Regions from separate parts of the Paenibacillus sp. SN-8-1 genome, predicted to be linked through region 3. Evidence: predicted binding sites of a transcription regulator. Region 3 holds the regulator's gene; each other region holds the start of a gene.

Region 1 (5,853 bases), 750 kb from region 3:
TGTGTTACAAGAAAGTTTTTCATATAATAATAAAACATAAGACGAACGAAGGGATTGTGACAAGATGAGTAGTGAAAGTTCTTTTGATATCGTGTCGAAAGTAGACATGCAGGAATTAACCAATGCGATACAGCAGACAGAGCGTGAGCTAGAGACTCGTTATGACTTTAAGAACAGCAAGAGTTCGATTAAAGTCGAAAAGGATGTTCTGGTTGTAACCTCGGATGATGAGTACAAACTGACCTCAGTTATTGATATTCTGCAGTCGAAGATGATCAAGCGGGGACTGCCGATCAAGAACCTGGAGTACGGTAAAGTGGAACCTGCCTCATTAGGCAGTGTTCGTCAACGTATTACTTTGAAGTCAGGCATTGACCAGGATAATGCTAAGAAGATCAATATCCTCATCCGTGATTCCAAGCTTAAGGTGAAGAGTCAGATTCAGGGAGATCAGGTCCGTGTAACCGGGAAAAGCCGGGATGATCTGCAGAGTGTTATTCAACTTCTTCGCAAAGCGGATTTGTCTGTTGACCTTCAATTTACGAATCTTAAATAATACCGTAGGGTCTCTTGATATGCTCCGAAATGCATATCTATCGAGACCTTGCTTCATTTTGACACGGTATAAGCCGTATATTATACTTGTAGGGATAAAACGGGGAACGGCAGCAGATCACTGGGGGTACAAGATGACAGCTAACGATTACGTCATAGTTCTTAAGCAGTATAATTTAGTTCATTTTTTTACATATTCTATTCATGATTTGTCAGGGGAGGGTGTTCGATGAATTTGCCCAACCGAATTACATTAGCCCGCATATTTATGATTCCGGTAATGTTGGTGTTCCTGCTTGTGAACCTGAACATGGACTGGTGGTCATATCCTTTGACTTGGGGAACCTACACGCTTCCGCTCAATCATTTGATTGGAGCTCTACTGTTTATTATTGCAGCTAGTACGGACGGGATTGATGGCTATCTAGCACGCAAAAATAACATGGTGACTAATTTGGGGAAATTGCTGGATCCATTGGCAGATAAGCTCCTGGTCGCTGCGGTGCTGGTCTCTCTTGTTGCACTAGGCAAATGTGATGCATGGATTGCTGTTGTTATCATCAGCCGTGAATTTGCTGTAACCGGATTACGTGAGGTAGCCCTGCTTGAGGGTTCTGTTATTGCGGCCAGTAAATGGGGTAAAATTAAAACAATCACTCAAATTGTTGCAATCTCAGCCCTGCTTTTGAATAATTTTCCCTTTGCCTGGGTACAGTTCCCCTTTGACGATATTGCGATTTGGGTTGCGGCTCTGATTACGATTTACTCTGGAATTGACTATTTCATTAAGAACAAGAACATACTTTCTTTCTCCAAAGTTTGAATTTTACTAGAAGAGGATGCCATTTGCCCTTCTTAACGAGGGAGTTGTGATAGCAAATGAAAGCTGAAATTATTGCCGTAGGGACAGAGCTTTTGCTTGGTCAAATTGTAAATACAAATGCCCGCTATTTATCAGTGGAATTAGCAGCACTTGGAATCGATGTTTATTTTCAAACTGTGGTCGGAGATAATCTGATACGGCTCCAGCAGGCAATCAAGATAGCGGAGGAGCGGGCTGATCTAATTATTTTCTCAGGCGGCATTGGGCCTACTCAGGACGATCTCACGAAAGAAGCTTTGGCAGCAAGTCTTGGACGTGAGCTCCATATCGACCGCCAAGCGATGGATAACATTGACCGTTTCTTTAAGGATCGGGAGCAGCCAATGACGGAGAACAACCGGCGTCAGGCCTTGGCGATCGATGGCGGAACTCCACTGCCCAATGAGACAGGACTCGCTGTGGGTAATGCAATCACCCAAGGGGAAAAGCATTATATCGTCCTGCCTGGTCCGCCTAAAGAGCTGATGCCGATGTTCGAGAACCAGGCTAAGCCATGGATTATGAGTCATGTGCTCACAGGAGAAACACCGCTCTACTCCAAAATGCTGAAGTTTGCTGGAATCGGGGAATCCGCACTGGAGACGAAGCTGCTGGATTTAATTGAATCGCAGAGTGATTTGACTATTGCTCCTTATGCCAAGGAAAGTGAAGTGACAATCCGGCTGTCTACCAAGGCTCCGCTTGAAAGCGAAGCCCTTGCTAAGCTTGATGGCATGGAGAAGGTTATTGAGCAGCGTTTATCTGATTACTTATACGCTAATCGGGACGTACCTATTGAACAGGTTATTGTGGAAATGATGACCGAGATGAACTTAACGGTCAGTGCTGCCGAAAGCTGTACTGGCGGACTATTAATGCAGGGGATCACATCTATTCCCGGAAGTGCTACAGTATTCATGGGCGGACTTGTATGTTACTCCAATGAAATGAAGAAAAAGCTCTTAAATGTACCTGCGCATCTTCTTGAAGGAGAAGAGGCACCGGGAGCCGTTAGCAAGGAAACAGCTGAAGTATTGGCTGAACAGGTTCGTATTATTACGGACACGGACTTCGGATTGTCTATTACAGGTGTGGCAGGCCCAGCATACTCAGAAAGGAAACCGGTTGGCCTCGTATATATCGGGATTTCTGAGCGGAATGGAGCAACCAGCTCGTTTGAATTGAATCTTAAAGGCAATCGTGAGACGATTCGTCTTAGATCTGCCAAAGCCATTCTTTATCGACTTTGGCTACGCCTTAAGGAATTGCGGTCACAACATGAATAGTGTATTTAGCCCGTAGAACTCTAGCGCCAAATGCTAAACTTGCAGCTGGGAATATACTAAGGTATAATTAAGAGACGGAAGAACCGTAGCAAACTAAAGTGTTGCTGCGGTTCTTTTGTGTTAATATTTGGAAATCGCGGCACCGCAGAAGAGAGGTGTCCGCTCAGAAAAAAACGAATGTATGTTCTAAAAAATGCTTGGCAAACGCTTCTAAACAAGGTACAATTATAAATGTAAGGCTTTCCTGTATTTATCATTTTGAAGGATGTGAGCTAATGTCAGATCGTCGTGCAGCGCTGGATATGGCGCTTCGTCAAATAGAAAAGCAGTTCGGTAAAGGATCAATTATGAAGCTTGGGGAATCCACTCATATGCAGGTGGAAATTGTTCCCAGTGGTTCTATAGCATTGGATATAGCTCTTGGTACTGGCGGATTACCCCGTGGCCGTATTATTGAAGTATATGGACCGGAATCTTCCGGTAAGACAACTGTTGCATTACACGCCATAGCTGAGGTACAGAAGGTAGGCGGACAAGCTGCATTTATTGATGCAGAGCATGCGCTTGACCCATCTTATGCGGGTAAGCTTGGTGTTAACATTGATGAATTGCTTCTGTCCCAGCCGGATACGGGCGAACAAGCTTTGGAGATTGCGGAAGCACTGGTTCGCAGTGGAGCTGTAGATATTATCGTTATTGACTCTGTTGCCGCTCTTGTTCCTAAAGCGGAAATTGAAGGCGAGATGGGAGATTCCCATGTGGGCCTTCAAGCAAGATTGATGTCCCAAGCCTTGCGTAAGTTGTCCGGGGCAATCAGCAAATCCAAGACGATTGCGATTTTCATTAACCAGCTGCGCGAGAAAGTGGGAGTTATGTTCGGTAATCCCGAGACTACACCTGGTGGCCGGGCATTGAAGTTCTATTCAACTGTTCGACTGGATGTACGTCGTATCGAAACTATCAAAATGGGTAACGATATGGTAGGTAACCGTACAAGAATCAAGGTAGTTAAGAACAAAGTGGCTCCTCCATTCAAACAGGCTGAGATTGATATCATGTATGGTGAAGGGATTTCCAAGGAAGGAAGTCTGATTGATATCGGAGTTGAGCAGGATATTGTTGATAAGAGTGGCGCTTGGTATTCATTCTCTGGTGAGCGTTTGGGGCAAGGACGTGAGAATGCGAAGCAGTTTCTTAAAGAGCACCCGGAAGTTGCGGATGTTATTGAGAATAAGATTCGCGAAGCCAGCAATTTGACTACTGTTGTCCCAGCAGCTTCTGCAAGTGAAATTGAAGAAGAAAGCAAAGAAGAGCTTGCTCTTTTTGCAGATGAATAAATAATTTAGTGTGGCGCTCTATCGAAGGTGTTTACCGGAGACGGAGCGTCTTCTTATTATATAGCGGAGAATATTACAATGGATGAGGGAAAGTATAGAAAAACTTCAAATGGACGGGAGAAGTATGTAAGTTCGCGATCGAATAAGCAGCTACAGGAGCGGGGAATTTACGATATTTCGGAACAGTACGAGCAGGATGAAGAAGATTTTGACGGCTTGGCGGATTTTCCAGAAGATGAGGCTTTAAGCATTACTGCTGTGGAAAGTCTGAAGCGGCCAAAGTTTCGATACCTCATTCATTTTGGCCCGCATCATGTTCAAGTTCATGAAGATGTAATGATCAAGTATAGGATGATTAAGGGGAATTCATTTACCAAGTCGGATCTGCTTGAAATCATAGCCGCTGATGAGAAGCAGCAGGCTTATGTTGATGCCTTGAATTACCTGGGCCGTAAGCCCCGAACTACCCGGGAAATATCTCATCGCTTGAAGGAAAAAGGCAGGGAAGATCAGGTTATAATAGAGACTGTTGCAAGACTTGAGAAAGAAGGGCTTGTTAACGATGCATTGTACGCTCAGGAATGGGCTGGCCAGCGTATTAAGAACCGGGGTAAGGGTAAGATGTGGGTTAGACAGGAACTGCGTCAGAAGGGCGTTTCTAAGCCTCTGATTGAGGAAGCACTTGGGAGTGTATCAGAGGAAGAGGAATTCCGTAGCGCATTAGATATGGGCGCGAAGAAGTGGCGTCAGACCAGCGGAGAGATAATGGACAGAAAGCGCAAGACAGGGTCTTATCTGATGAGACGCGGCTTCCCTGGCTTGCTTGTGTCGCGAGTCCTCCGATCCTTAGTACAGGAACAACAGGACTCCATAGATGGTGAAATGGACTATGCTGAATTTGATTGAACCACTTGTAGAGAGAACACGGTCATATGCTTGACAATTTCTTTCATCAAATAATAAAATGAACTTGAATCTGTATCGATAGAGTCCCTTTTTCCTTCCAAAGAATGCGACTTCTATATTTAGATTCTTATCACCAACTATGAAGGTATACTGCCTGTCAATTTCTGTGTACTTTCGCAGAATCTACTTGAGCAGCTTACTGAATTGGCATGTGTACATCGTTTTATTTGTATGATGATGGATGTAACATTATTGACAACTGCACACATCCCAGGGAATACCTTGGACTAATCAACGAGGAGGTGAACAGAAATGGAACCTTGGATTTCGATTATTCTCGTTGTAGCCGCACTATTCTTTGGGTTCGTGATCGGATATTTTATTCGCAAATCTCTTGCTGAAGCTAAAATTTCCAGTGCTGAACATGCTGCCAGTCAAATCCTGGATAATGCGAAGAAAGATGCAGAGGCACTGAAGAAAGAAACGGTTCTCGAAGCGAAGGATGAGATTCATAAGCTAAGAGCCGAAGCTGATAAAGACATTCGTGAACGTCGGAATGAAACCCAACGGCAGGAAAGACGTCTGTTGCAAAAAGAAGAGTCGCTGGATAAAAAATTAGAATCACTGGAACGCAAAGAAGAGCAAGTGGCCAACAAAGAGAAACGAATTGAGGAAACTCAACAGCAAATCGATTTAATTTACAAAAACCAGGTCTCCGAGCTTGAACGTATTTCCAACCTGACTATGGAAGATGCGCGAAGCATTATTCTGACAAACGTAGAACAGGAAGTAAGACACGAATCGGCTCAACTGATCAAAGATATCGAACAGCAGGCTAAAGAGGAAGCGGATAAGAAATCCAGAGAAATCATTACCTTGGCGATTCAGCGCTGTGCTGCTGATCACG
Region 2 (5,853 bases), 1.3 Mb from region 3:
GCATCATGTGACCTTCTATAATTTCTACTCCCTTGTACTTACATAAGCGTTTGAAAATTTCTATTAAATCTCTTCTTACTTGATTATAGATCTCTTTCCGTCTATACTTCGGGGTGAAGACAATGTGGTATTTGCACATCCACTTTGTGTGAGCTAGACTATAGCTCTTGTTTGCCATTTAAGACCATTCCTTTCTTTGAGCCTGAACATCTCAATTTTATCGGAATGGTCTTAGTGGTCAAACCGCTGATCCCTCCACCCGCATAGCGGGTGGTTTTTTGTTTCGCGCGTTTCACGCACTCAACCGGCTAAAGCCATAACAAAACCCGTGAGGCTGCTGCCCCACGGGTACATTACTTTGTATATATAGGATGAGTAATTAATTGTATCTGCGACTTCAATTCTCTTTGAATATTCTCAAAAGACCTCTCAAGCGAAGAATCCCAACACATGGAATCCTGTCTGATGTAAGTCAGCACCTCTTCACAGCTCTCAATGAACCTCTGTATATCGCCGCTCGAAGTAAGTATACCCTGACTCACTTCTTCGATTAGTTCGGAATAATCAGAGATGATCTGAATCTGAATCTTCTGTTCTACCCGCCCCAACTTCGACCAGGCATAGGCACCGCCATCCACAACTTCCACCGAACCATCGATATATTTCAGACTAGAGTGACAGACGATAAACTCTCGAATCTGTTCTTCAAGGACTTGGTAGCGTTCCAACATGATGTGTACATTGTTCATAATTCGCCCCAATCTCACTCCTGAATGCGAAAAGACTTCCCTATAGCACTTTACTAATCGGGAAGTCCTCTAATTACGGTCGCAAGCAGTAAGTTAATTCCAGTATACCTTATACTGACAAGAAAGTATATGAATATCATTACGTCGAGAAGTAAACATCCTCTTTGCCTGTAGGTGGAGTGGTTGCATTCCAGACCGCAGCCAGCGTATCCGGCAGACTCGTTGCTGCCGTAATATAATCCCCGATCAGCGGAACGGGCGTTGGAGAATTACCATTCGGATTGAAAGAGGTATCCGTCAGACGCCGGTTGGTGAAGGAGCCTCCGCCGTTGAATGACTCGGCCACAAAGACATCCAGAAGAAAGCCATCGACCCGATTAGTGTAATAGATAATCCGTATAGTTCCGGTTGATGGGGAGACCGTAATGGACGGGAAAAAGTTCTGCGTTCCTGGTGGCGCTCCGGTTATACTTGTCGGAATAGACCACAGCTGCCCATCTGGCGAGATCGAGAGCAGAATATCCGAGTATCCGTTACGGAAGTCATTCCAGGCTGCGTATACATTGCCGCTGCCGAGGCCGCTTGATATATCTGCACCTAGGGTCAGATTCGTCTGGACTCGGAAGCCATAACCAACTACGGGAAGAGGCGATGGCACAGGAACTACGGATGAGATCAGAATGGACTCACGCACAATTTGCGGGGTGAATGAGGCTCCTCCATCATAGGAAATGCGAAGGTTGGCTTCAGGATTCACCGGTCCTGTCAAGACATATCCGGAATATACCTCTCCAGATAAGCCTACCGCAATAGCTGCTCGATCATGGAATCCTCTTGGGTCGCTGAGCCGCTGAGGTGTCTCCCAGCTTGCTCCCTCATTCAGGGACCGCTGGAAGAAGATCGCCGAGAAGTTGAAGAGCGGTGTGTAGCTGACGTAGGCATTTCCCCGATATGGGCTGCCCGGTGAACGATCTACGGCTATAAAGGGCTCATCGTTATGGATAATTACCCCATACCCACGCTGCACAATGACTGGTGGATTGAAATCCGCCCCGTTATTGAATGAAGTGTAACTAACAATAGTCCCGTCATTGAATCCATTATATACATGAGCAGCGACAATGAACGTATTGGGAAAAGTATAATCCACGGTCGGAGCCTCCGCGCTCTCATAACCACTCGGCTGGGGGAGAATGCTGCTGCTCCAGGTCTGGCCCCCGTCCGACGAAATAGATACACCAATTCGTGCCGTTCCCAAGCTGTCATCCACATATACTACGCACATGAAATTGGATAAGACCGAATTAACAGCTATCGAGGGCTCGAAATGATTCCCCGGTAACGCCCCCGTTATATTTACAACTGGCAATCATCTTCATCTCCTTTCTCTCTTAAGGGAGATTTGTCAATCTGTCAATTTGGCTCATTTCAGCCTGCAGAACTCTCTGCACAACACTGCCTACAGCATCGAGACCAAATACATGAATCACTGCACTTGTTGCGCTGAAATAATCCATCTGTACTTCATAAAACCCACCTGCGTTGATTGGATAACTGAAACTCTGGATAGCCTGCGGCGACAAGGCAATTAAGTTATGTCCCAGCGGCGTCCGCGGCCCATCGGCAATCCCCCATTGGAATACCTCAAGTTCAATATTTGCCGTCAGATTAATGGAGTCATTAGTACAAATCACTAGAATTTGACCAGCCGCGGTTGAGCCCGTTGAAGGATTGTATATGGCTCCGGTTGTGTAGGGCATCTCCCATTCTCCCCTCCTGCGTTCTTTGGCTTCTTTTATTAAAATCTATAGAACCCTCTATTTAAATTATGCGAATGACTGTATGTCGAACAGGCTAAATGGCAATTATTTCGCGATTCTATCACACCAACATGGCTGATATACAAGAATAAATAGAAATCAAACATATGTTACCTGTGTAGTATATTCCAACCCCACGGAGGTGATTGATATGACTCTCTCTATTATTGACTTTGGCCGAAGTATTCCCAACAGCTTTACCCAGTCTACTAATGTTCCGCTAGTGTCTATCCCAAGCGCTAACACCCTGGCCAATTTCGGCCTGCTTACCAGTACCGGCGGCTCTGTTGAGCTTCACGTGAGCTTGGGTTTACAGGCGACTGCCGGAAGCCCTACCGTACTCATTTCGCTGATTCGTGATGTAACGGAAATTGCCAATACCCAAACAACGATATTCACCATAAATGCCTTGGAGACGATTAATTTCTCGTTCGTAGATGTCAATGCTCCTACCGGCTATCACTCTTATACACTTCAAGCTGCCATCACGAACAACGTCTCCTTTAACAGGGCGAGCGTTGTCGGACCTACTGTATTCTCAGGGACCTCTTTGGCTTAATTGCATTCGTAAGTTTATTGATGAACACCTGCTCACTATAAAAGCCGGAGCCCCCTCTGTGGGCTCCGGCTTGTCAGCATTATATCTTGTTATCCTTATTCAGCAGCTTCCTTGTATTTGATATCCAGCAGTTCTCCCGTATCTTCATTGAATTGTACACTCACATAGACACCAAATTCCTTGGATGGCTTCTTCACAATTAACTTGAACTGCTCCTCATAGATATGATCTCTAATCGTCTTCCGGCCGACATGCTTATAGTCGGTAATGTCGGCATCATACTTCTTCTTCGTCTCCAGGACGGCAACTCTGCCCCACTCGGCGTAGGAAGGTTCTGCCATGGCCAAACTTCCCGCACCCAGCATACTTATAACTAGAGCTGTGAATAATGTAATCACCCATCTTCTTGCAGCTTGCATGAGATTCACTCCTGTCTTTGGAATTTAAGCCTTATTATTCAAAAGAGGAGTTCAAATTATGCAGATAGGCCGCTACCTATAAGCTCCGATAATGTCCCTGATCTTGATCCATTGCCAATCATCACCCAGCTGCAGCTTAATCTCACGGCTGTGGGTATGAATAGAAGTGACGACACCCCGCAGCTCCGTATCTTCATATTCACCCCACAGCCTAACCGTGACCGCTGCGCGGCCTCTGAGCGATTCACTCAGGGCGCGCTCAATCAGCTCCAGCTCTTGGGCATCTATAATCGGCTTTATTCGGCGATCCCGCTCGCGTCCTGCCCGGATAATCGCTTCTTTGTGCTCCGGCAGCATCATTCTTGACGATTCCCACAATCCATTCGCTTCCAGCTTTCCTGCCATAACCCTGTCCTCCCGTCTCATATAATCCAGGTACCTTCATAATTATTATATGCGAACATTTGTTTGTATTATATCCAATTTCCTGAATTTAAATCAATGTAAATAAAATCCTTTCAGCAGGAATTGAAGAGGCTGGGCAAGAATATATTCGTCACATTCAACATCCGAATCAAGGAGGTTATTATCATGAAAAGAAGGATCCCGTTTGTTCTGATCATTCCCGCTCTGCTGTTAACCCTGCTGCCTACTGTGCTGCAGAGCCCTACCCTATCTGATTTTAGTAAAGGGATAGTTATAGGATTATTTGCCGCGCTAACAGTCTTAAGCATAGTAATTAACGTACTAACAGTGAAGGGCATAGATTTAAGCCAGACCCGGCTTGGGAAATTCAAGAGGAACTTGTTCCGGCTGAAATAACAAGCAGACTTGGAGGATAATAGAACAAGCATGCCTAAGATTCGTTTAGCGGAGAAGACAGAGTTTAAGACATTGACACGTATTTGGCTTAATGCCACATTGACGGCTCATTCTTTTGTGGATCAGAAATATTGGGAATCCGGCCTTCCAGATATGGAGCACAAATGGCTCCCCATGTCCGAGAACTATATTATTGAAATCGAGGAACTTCAGAGGATCGCAGGATTCATCTCCCTCGTCGATAATTACCTCGCCGCTATATTTATCGATCCCAATGATCAGGGCAAAGGACTCGGTTCAGAACTGCTTAACAAGGCCAAGCAGCTTAGGAACAGCTTGACGTTGAAGGTCTATCAGAAAAACGAGACTGCACTACGCTTTTACCTTGCACACAATTTCGTTATTGATTATGAAGAAGTAGACAGTTCCACCGGGGAGAAGGAGTATCTTATGAAGTGGCACAAATAAGATGGATTATTTGAGGATACAACGGAGAAATATACCGGAAAGTACAATTTCATCCCAAGGTAGAGGTTGAAATTGTAGATACCGGCATTCTCCAATAACATTACAGATTAACAAGCTGCTTCAAATAAGGCATGAGCAGTGGATATAATTCCTCCTGGCTAAGCCCAATCTCCAGGGTCGCTTGAATGTAGCCGAATTTGTCGCCAATATCATATCTCTTTCCGGCGAGTTCCAGGGCAAGCAGCTCTTCCGTGCCGCAGATCTTGTGCAGAGCATCTGTAAGCTGGTATTCTCCGCCCGCTCCCCGGTCTATCTGCTCCAGCACGGAGAAGATCGAAGGCTGAAGGATGTAGCGGCCCATAACGGCCATTTGGGAGGGCGTCTGCTCGGGAGAAGGCTTCTCCACAAGTCCATTCACCTTATACAGTCCATTTTCTGCCGAAGAGGAATCAATAATTCCGTATTTGCTTACATCAGATAGCGGGACGGGCTTCACGCCGACCACAGGCTTTCCTGTCTCTTCGAATACGCAGATCAGCTGTTTGAGAGCCGGGGGCTCGGAGACCATAATATCATCGCCAAGCAGAACGGCGAACGGTTCATCTCCGATAAATTGCTGGGCGCAGAGGATGGCATGGCCGAGGCCCAGCGGTTCCTTTTGCCGGATATAATGAATCCCAGCGAGCTCACTAATTGCCTGAACCTCAAGGAGCAGGTCCTGCTTGCCCTTCTCCTTCAGAATGCGTTCAAGTTCCACGGACTTATCGAAGTGGTCCTCTATTGATTTCTTGTTGCGGCCGGTTACGATAATGATGCTCTCAATTCCGGATTGCACCGCTTCCTCTACAATATATTGAATCGCTGGCTTATCAACGATCGGCAGCATTTCCTTGGGTTGTGCTTTGGTTGCCGGTAAGAAACGAGTGCCTAGCCCGGCAGCGGGAATTACAGCTTTTCTGACTTTCATATGGGTTCACTCCTGTTCTACTTTGTCTCTAGTCTGTTGTCCGAACACC
Region 3 (5,853 bases):
TATGCTTAAAGCGGGTCTTGACGGAATTAAAAATGAGATCCCTCTTGTTGATCCAATTGACCGTAACATCTATGTGATGTCAGAGGAAGAGCGTATTGAAGAAGGAATCCCTAGCCTTCCATCCGACCTGAAGGAAGCTCTTAACGAGCTGATTCGTAGTGAAGTGGTAACTGAAGCGCTTGGTGATCATGCGCTGTCCCATTTCTATGAACTCAAAGAAATCGAGTGGGATATGTTCCGCACACAAGTTCATCAATGGGAACGTGACCAATACATTACTTTGTACTAAGGTAGACAGAACCCCTGACGCATATGGCGTCAGGGGTTCTTTTTAGTTGAAAATCCCAGCCAGACATAATATGACTCCTACTACAATTCCGAAGATTCCACCTAACTGGGCTATGATCAAGTATGCCTCGCTTGGCTCAGATTCTCCCTCGACCTTCCATCCTTCATTAATATACCATCCCCAGGATGGCTTAATTAACTGAATCAAACCCATTGATAAGAATAAGAGTCCCAAGAATAGTAACAATGGATCATCCCCTTTGCTATGTACAACGTTCATCAGGGGGCATTCGTTTCAATAATTTGCCAACTGGTTTTATCTATACTTCATGCTCTTGCATATGAAAAGATTGTCAGCTGTGGCCATTGACAGGCCCAATTCTTCTTTCTCACACGGTCTTCATAAATCCGTGCTCTCTCAGGTGTAGCCTGGAAGAAAGGAGTTGGCTGCACGCGGAGATGAATAAGATCTTGAATTCCCCAAGGAGCAGTCAGAATAACCTCTTCATGTGAGTTCAAAGAAATTCCTATTGAAGTGGCAGTCTCCGGAAATTTGGAAATGCCCTCTATGCTTGAATGGTAGGGCGGAAGGTTGTTTATCTTGTGCATGCGCGCTTGATTTTTGACGGACCAGGGCAAGTTTGGTCGAATCTGTAATAATTTTTGTTCGAGGTCCTTCTCGTGCCCTTCGTCTAAGTTCATGGGGTCAAAGTAAATTACATCTATGTCAGCGAGAGGAGTGCGTTCATGATAACCGTGTAGTACATCCCATACTTTCGCACGGACTGCGCCAGCACAGATCCACCAGTCAGGTAAATGCAATTGAGCTGCTGCGTGTAAAAGGCCCATCATCCAGTTATCTTGTTCTACAAGCTGTATAATATCCGCTTCGGTACGTAATATCATTGAATACCTCCTTGGAATAGAACCTATGTTCTAACTATTATAAACAACAATCAATATTTTGGAAATAGTAGAATCTGACCATCTCTCACACTCTATTAGAGGCATACATTGTAGTATAACTTTGACGAACAGGAGGAAGGATGATGGAATCCAGTGAGCTATCGACCATTGAGAAGCTTCTGCCGCTCGCTGAGAAATATGGTTTGGCGGTTCTGCTTACCTTTATCCTGCTTATGATTTTGATCGTCCTCGTAAGAATGATTATTAATGGAGATTTGGTACCAAGGAGATTGCTAGATAAAGCAGAGGAGGATCGGGATCGGCTGCAGGCGATCCTGGATAAAGAACGAGAAGAATTGTGGGAACCGGTACTGGATGTTTTTAAGAGCATCAAGAAAGTAGAAAAGGCAGAGGAGAGTGACTCTTGATGTGGTTCAAATGGATTGAATTAATATTGCAGCGACAACGAAGTAAGGAGGCGGATTTGAATCAAGCCTCACGACGAATTACAGTATCCATCGAACGCTACAGAAGCCTATCACGCGAGATTCAATCAGAGATAAGGAAGAATCATTTTGCTAAGCATTTAACTTACCGGAATCGTAATGACAAATAGTTAGGGTATAGAAGGGCGAACAGGAGAAATTTGTGTTGTAAATACTGGAAATGATATACTTCCCTTAACAAGTCAAAGGGAGGATGCTCATTAGTATGAAGCTGTTGAAAACTATAACTAGTTACATTCCCGCTGTGGCCATCGCATTTGTTCTAAGTCTTTTTATTGGTATCTTTGTATTTCAGCCCTATAAGGTTGTCGGTCAGTCGATGGAGCCGACCCTGCAGGATGATCAAAGAGTCTACACCTCCAAGCTTGCCCGAACATTCTCACACATGCCAGCTTATGGTGATATCGTTGTTGTTGACAGTAGAGTGAATCGGGAGCGTTCTTTTTGGGACAATATTGTGGAGCAGCCTTTGATTCAGCTCATACGTGGTGCAAGTAATGATCGCACATTCTATATTAAGCGGGTGATCGGGAAGCCGGGCGATGTGATTGAGATCAAAAATCAACAAGTATACAGGAATGGTGAGGCCTTGGTAGAGCCCTACATCAAAGAGAAAATGAACCCTTCTCAGGACAGTAAATGGGTAATTCCAGATAATCACATTTTTGTCCTAGGAGATAACAGGAATAATAGTGAAGACAGTAGAGTTTTGGGGCCGATCCCATTCGACCATATCATGGGGATAGAAGAGATTAAATAGTAGCATGTATCAAGAAGAGGGTGCCAATTGGCACCCTCTTCTTTGAGGTTACATGAAAGGAAATAACAACGAATATTAGTGAATGTCGCGGAATAAGCCGACGACTTTACCAAGAATCGTAACATGCTTAAGACGCAGCGGTTCGTAAGTGGGGTTCTCGGGTTGTAAGCGGATATGGTCTCTTTCTTTATAAAAAGTCTTCACCGTTGCCTCGTCGTCTTCGGTCATGGCTACGACAATATCGCCATTATCAGCGGTCTGCTGCTGACGAACGATAACAAAGTCACCATTGTGAATGCCTGCTTCAATCATACTATCGCCCATAACAGAAAGCATAAATACCTCTTTATCACCGACGAAATGGTTGGGGAGAGGGAAGTAGTCCTCAATATTCTCTGTAGCTGTAATAGGTACACCGGCAGTTACTTTACCGACAACAGGTACGCGTGCAACTGTGTGGGCGAACAGATTGTAATTGTCAGAATCCTCCTGGCCCAGTAGTTCAATTGCCCGTGGCTTGGTAGGGTCACGCCGGATAAAGCCTTTCTTCTCGAGCCTGTCCAAATGACCATGCACTGTGGAACTGGAAGCAAGTCCGACAGCTTCTCCAATCTCTCTTACAGAAGGAGGGTAACCCTTCATTCTAACTTCGTTTCTTATAAATTCAAGAATCGCCTGCTGACGACTGGATACTTTCGACATATTATATCAACCCCATTTAGTAACGTTTGGAAAAATTATAACATAGAACTACCGTTCGTACAAACATAAGTTCTAAATGAATACAAATATTAAGCGAACAATTGTTCTAAAAAACTATTGAACGAAACAAGTGTTCGTGTTATATTGTATTCAGAAAACAAGAACAAACGTTTGGAGTGAGGGTTAATGTTGAGATATTCTACATACCAAAGTATTCATGAATCAGTTCCTGCTGAGCCTAGCCGAAATAAATTTAATCTAGAAGACTTTATTTCCAATACTATATTTGTAAGAGTTGCAGCCTTAGTGATATTTATAGCCGTAACCTGCACAGGGATGATCACAGCATTTGCTTCTTCTAGCAGTCTTGCCGGATCATCTGATCTTCCACAGGTCATTGTACAGCCTGGTGATTCATTGTGGAGCATCGCTTTGGCTAACAAAACCAACGATCAAGACACTCGGGATGTTGTACGAAATATTAAGGAATTGAACCAACTTGTATCCAGTGAAATACAAGCTGGTGAAGTGCTTGTGATCCCTTCAAATTAATTCATTACCAATAATAGAATTAGGTTAGCTTACGAGAGCTTTTCAAGGATTTGACGTGCCTTGACAAGCTCTTTTTCTCATGTCAAAGTAAGAGTTAATGCCTTAACTGAAGGAGGAGTCACTTATGGATATCGATAGCCTGGTACAGCGCATTAATGAGCTTGCGCGAAAACATAAAGAATCAGGATTGACTGAGGAAGAAACGCTTGAAAGAGCAGAACTGCGGGAAATCTACTTGCAAAATATTCGCAGGAATTTCCGTCAACAATTGGATTCTATTGAAATTGTAGATAAATAAGCCGTCCGGCCTTGGGCCGGAAGTACATAATCATCATCTGACTGTTGCGAGATGAATGGGAATCCCTAAATGAACAGGAGGATATTTCATGAAGTATACCTATCTGGGTAAAAGCGGATTGGCTGTATCAAGTCTTTGTTTAGGAACTATGACATTTGGTGGAACTACCGATGAGAAAGACTCAAAGGAAATGATTCACCGCTTCCTTGATCAGGGTGGGAATTTTATCGATACCGCAGATGTCTACACGGGCGGGCGGTCAGAAGAAATAGTGGGCAAGAGTATTCGCGGACGCAGGTCTGAAGTAATTCTAGCCTCCAAAGTGCGTATGTCTACCGCAGATCATGTGAACGGCCAAGGTTCTTCCCGTAAGCATATTATGGACGGCATCGAGGCAAGTCTCAGACGACTTGGAACTGATTACATTGATCTGTATCAGATTCATGTATGGGATCAAGCGACCCCAGTGGAGGAGACGCTCCGTGCACTCGATGATCTGGTCACTTCAGGCAAGGTTCGCTATATTGGCTGCTCGAATTACTTATCCTGGCAGCTGATGAAAAGCCTGGCTGTTAGTGAAGCCAGGGGCTTGGTCCGTTACGTGTCACTTCAGCAGCAATATAGTCTGCTTAACCGTGAGGCCGACAGGGAAATGATGTCACTATGTTTTGAAGAAAATGTGGGTATTATTCCATGGGCTCCTCTTGGAGGCGGGTTTCTTACGAACAGGTACAAGGAGGGACCAAAGCCATCTGAAGGGCGGCTGAGTGCGGTGAGTGGTGGCGAGAGCTCATGGGAATATCGGGCTACGAAGAAGAATTTTGATATTCTTAACCAAGTGGTCAAGATCTCTAAGGAGATCGATAGAACTCCTTCACAGGTAGCCTTGAATTGGCTAATGGGTCATAAGGGAATTACCTCACCAATCTTTGGAGCGAGTACGCTTGAACAGTTCGATGAGAACATGGGTGCTGTAGATTTTGAGCTTGATGGTGAACAACGACGTCTGCTTGATGAGGTAAGCAGTCTGCCAGACGAGTACCCTGATCGCTTCATTCGCAAATTCAAAAGACAGATTTAACAGCAGACAACCGAGGAGGAAAGTGGCAGTATGGCACGTTCATTTGAGAAACAAGTTGAGAAAAATAAGCAAAGGTTGTTAGCACAGCAAAAGAAACAGGGAATTCAACCTGGTAAATTGGGTCTGAGTGGAGAAGGGGAGACTTTCAGAGGTCGTAATATTGTTCTACCCGCGCTTCTCATTCTGTTCGGGGTGATGTATGGTTCACTTGGCTTTATAGGGGGCGGCAGCGATATTAATTCCTTCTTATACTGGCTTACAATAGGGCTATATATCCTGCTTGGAGTCATCACCTTTATAAGGAAACCGTACCTGAGAATTGGCAAGAGTGCTCTGTACACTTCCAAATTCAACCGGGATCGGATGCTGTCTGCAGATAGTATTCAGAAGATCGTTCTAAGTCAGGGTGTAGTCACTATCGTTCCTAAAGGAAACGGACAGAAGTGGACATTTCTTCGTTCACGTAACCGATTCAATACAGAGGCGATGGGTGAACGTTTGAAGGAATTTGGAAAGCTTAACAAAATTACAGTCGAGAATCATTAATAAAGGGGAATCACGATGTCAATTAAGGCCGTATGTTTTGATCTAGATGATACACTGTTATGGGATGAGCGCAGTATAGCAGAAGCTTTTGAATTTACATGTAAGACAGCAGCTGAGATTACCGGGGTAAATGCCTCACAGCTGGAGGAAGCAGTTCGTAAGGAAGCAAGAGCTTTATACGAATCATACGAGACATTTTCATTCACCCAAATGA

Evidence for each region. Region 3 encodes LexA, which represses DNA repair genes until DNA is damaged. Its sites were predicted from a motif close to CGAACATATGTTCG; they were not measured.
Region 1: recA (recombinase RecA) is a predicted target of LexA. The motif match lies at 2,878-2,891, and genes of this name have one in related genera.
Region 2: ACRRNK_RS16650 (YolD-like family protein) is a predicted target of LexA. The motif match lies at 4,005-4,018, and genes of this name have one in related genera.

What each region holds. Positions count from the first base shown of each region.
Region 1 covers NZ_CP194782.1:2,862,017-2,867,869, reverse strand. The annotation lists gene ACRRNK_RS13610 (YajQ family cyclic di-GMP-binding protein) at 65-556, shown strand; gene pgsA (CDP-diacylglycerol--glycerol-3-phosphate 3-phosphatidyltransferase) at 785-1,378, shown strand; gene ACRRNK_RS13600 (competence/damage-inducible protein A) at 1,435-2,703, shown strand; gene recA (recombinase RecA) at 2,979-4,040, shown strand; gene ACRRNK_RS13590 (regulatory protein RecX) at 4,119-4,946, shown strand; gene rny (ribonuclease Y) at 5,259-5,853, shown strand, end outside.
Region 2 covers NZ_CP194782.1:3,401,311-3,407,163, forward strand. The annotation lists gene tnpA (IS200/IS605 family transposase) at 1-178, opposite strand, end outside; gene ACRRNK_RS16625 (hypothetical protein) at 354-731, opposite strand; gene ACRRNK_RS16630 (exo-alpha-sialidase) at 889-2,118, opposite strand; gene ACRRNK_RS16635 (hypothetical protein) at 2,141-2,509, opposite strand; gene ACRRNK_RS16640 (hypothetical protein) at 2,721-3,128, shown strand; gene ACRRNK_RS16645 (DUF3889 domain-containing protein) at 3,224-3,547, opposite strand; gene ACRRNK_RS16650 (YolD-like family protein) at 3,620-3,952, opposite strand; gene ACRRNK_RS16655 (hypothetical protein) at 4,139-4,369, shown strand; gene ACRRNK_RS16660 (GNAT family N-acetyltransferase) at 4,400-4,837, shown strand; gene galU (UTP--glucose-1-phosphate uridylyltransferase GalU) at 4,938-5,804, opposite strand; gene ACRRNK_RS16670 (GtrA family protein) at 5,811-5,853, opposite strand, start outside.
Region 3 covers NZ_CP194782.1:2,108,107-2,113,959, forward strand. The annotation lists gene glnA (type I glutamate--ammonia ligase) at 1-289, shown strand, start outside; gene ACRRNK_RS09940 (DUF6199 family natural product biosynthesis protein) at 332-568, opposite strand; gene ACRRNK_RS09945 (nucleotidyltransferase family protein) at 616-1,194, opposite strand; gene ACRRNK_RS09950 (hypothetical protein) at 1,335-1,622, shown strand; gene ACRRNK_RS09955 (hypothetical protein) at 1,622-1,810, shown strand; gene lepB (signal peptidase I) at 1,906-2,460, shown strand; gene lexA (transcriptional repressor LexA) at 2,536-3,162, opposite strand; gene ACRRNK_RS09970 (LysM peptidoglycan-binding domain-containing protein) at 3,469-3,714, shown strand; gene ACRRNK_RS09975 (DUF896 domain-containing protein) at 3,839-4,012, shown strand; gene ACRRNK_RS09980 (aldo/keto reductase) at 4,101-5,093, shown strand; gene ACRRNK_RS09985 (hypothetical protein) at 5,124-5,639, shown strand; gene ACRRNK_RS09990 (HAD family hydrolase) at 5,655-5,853, shown strand, end outside.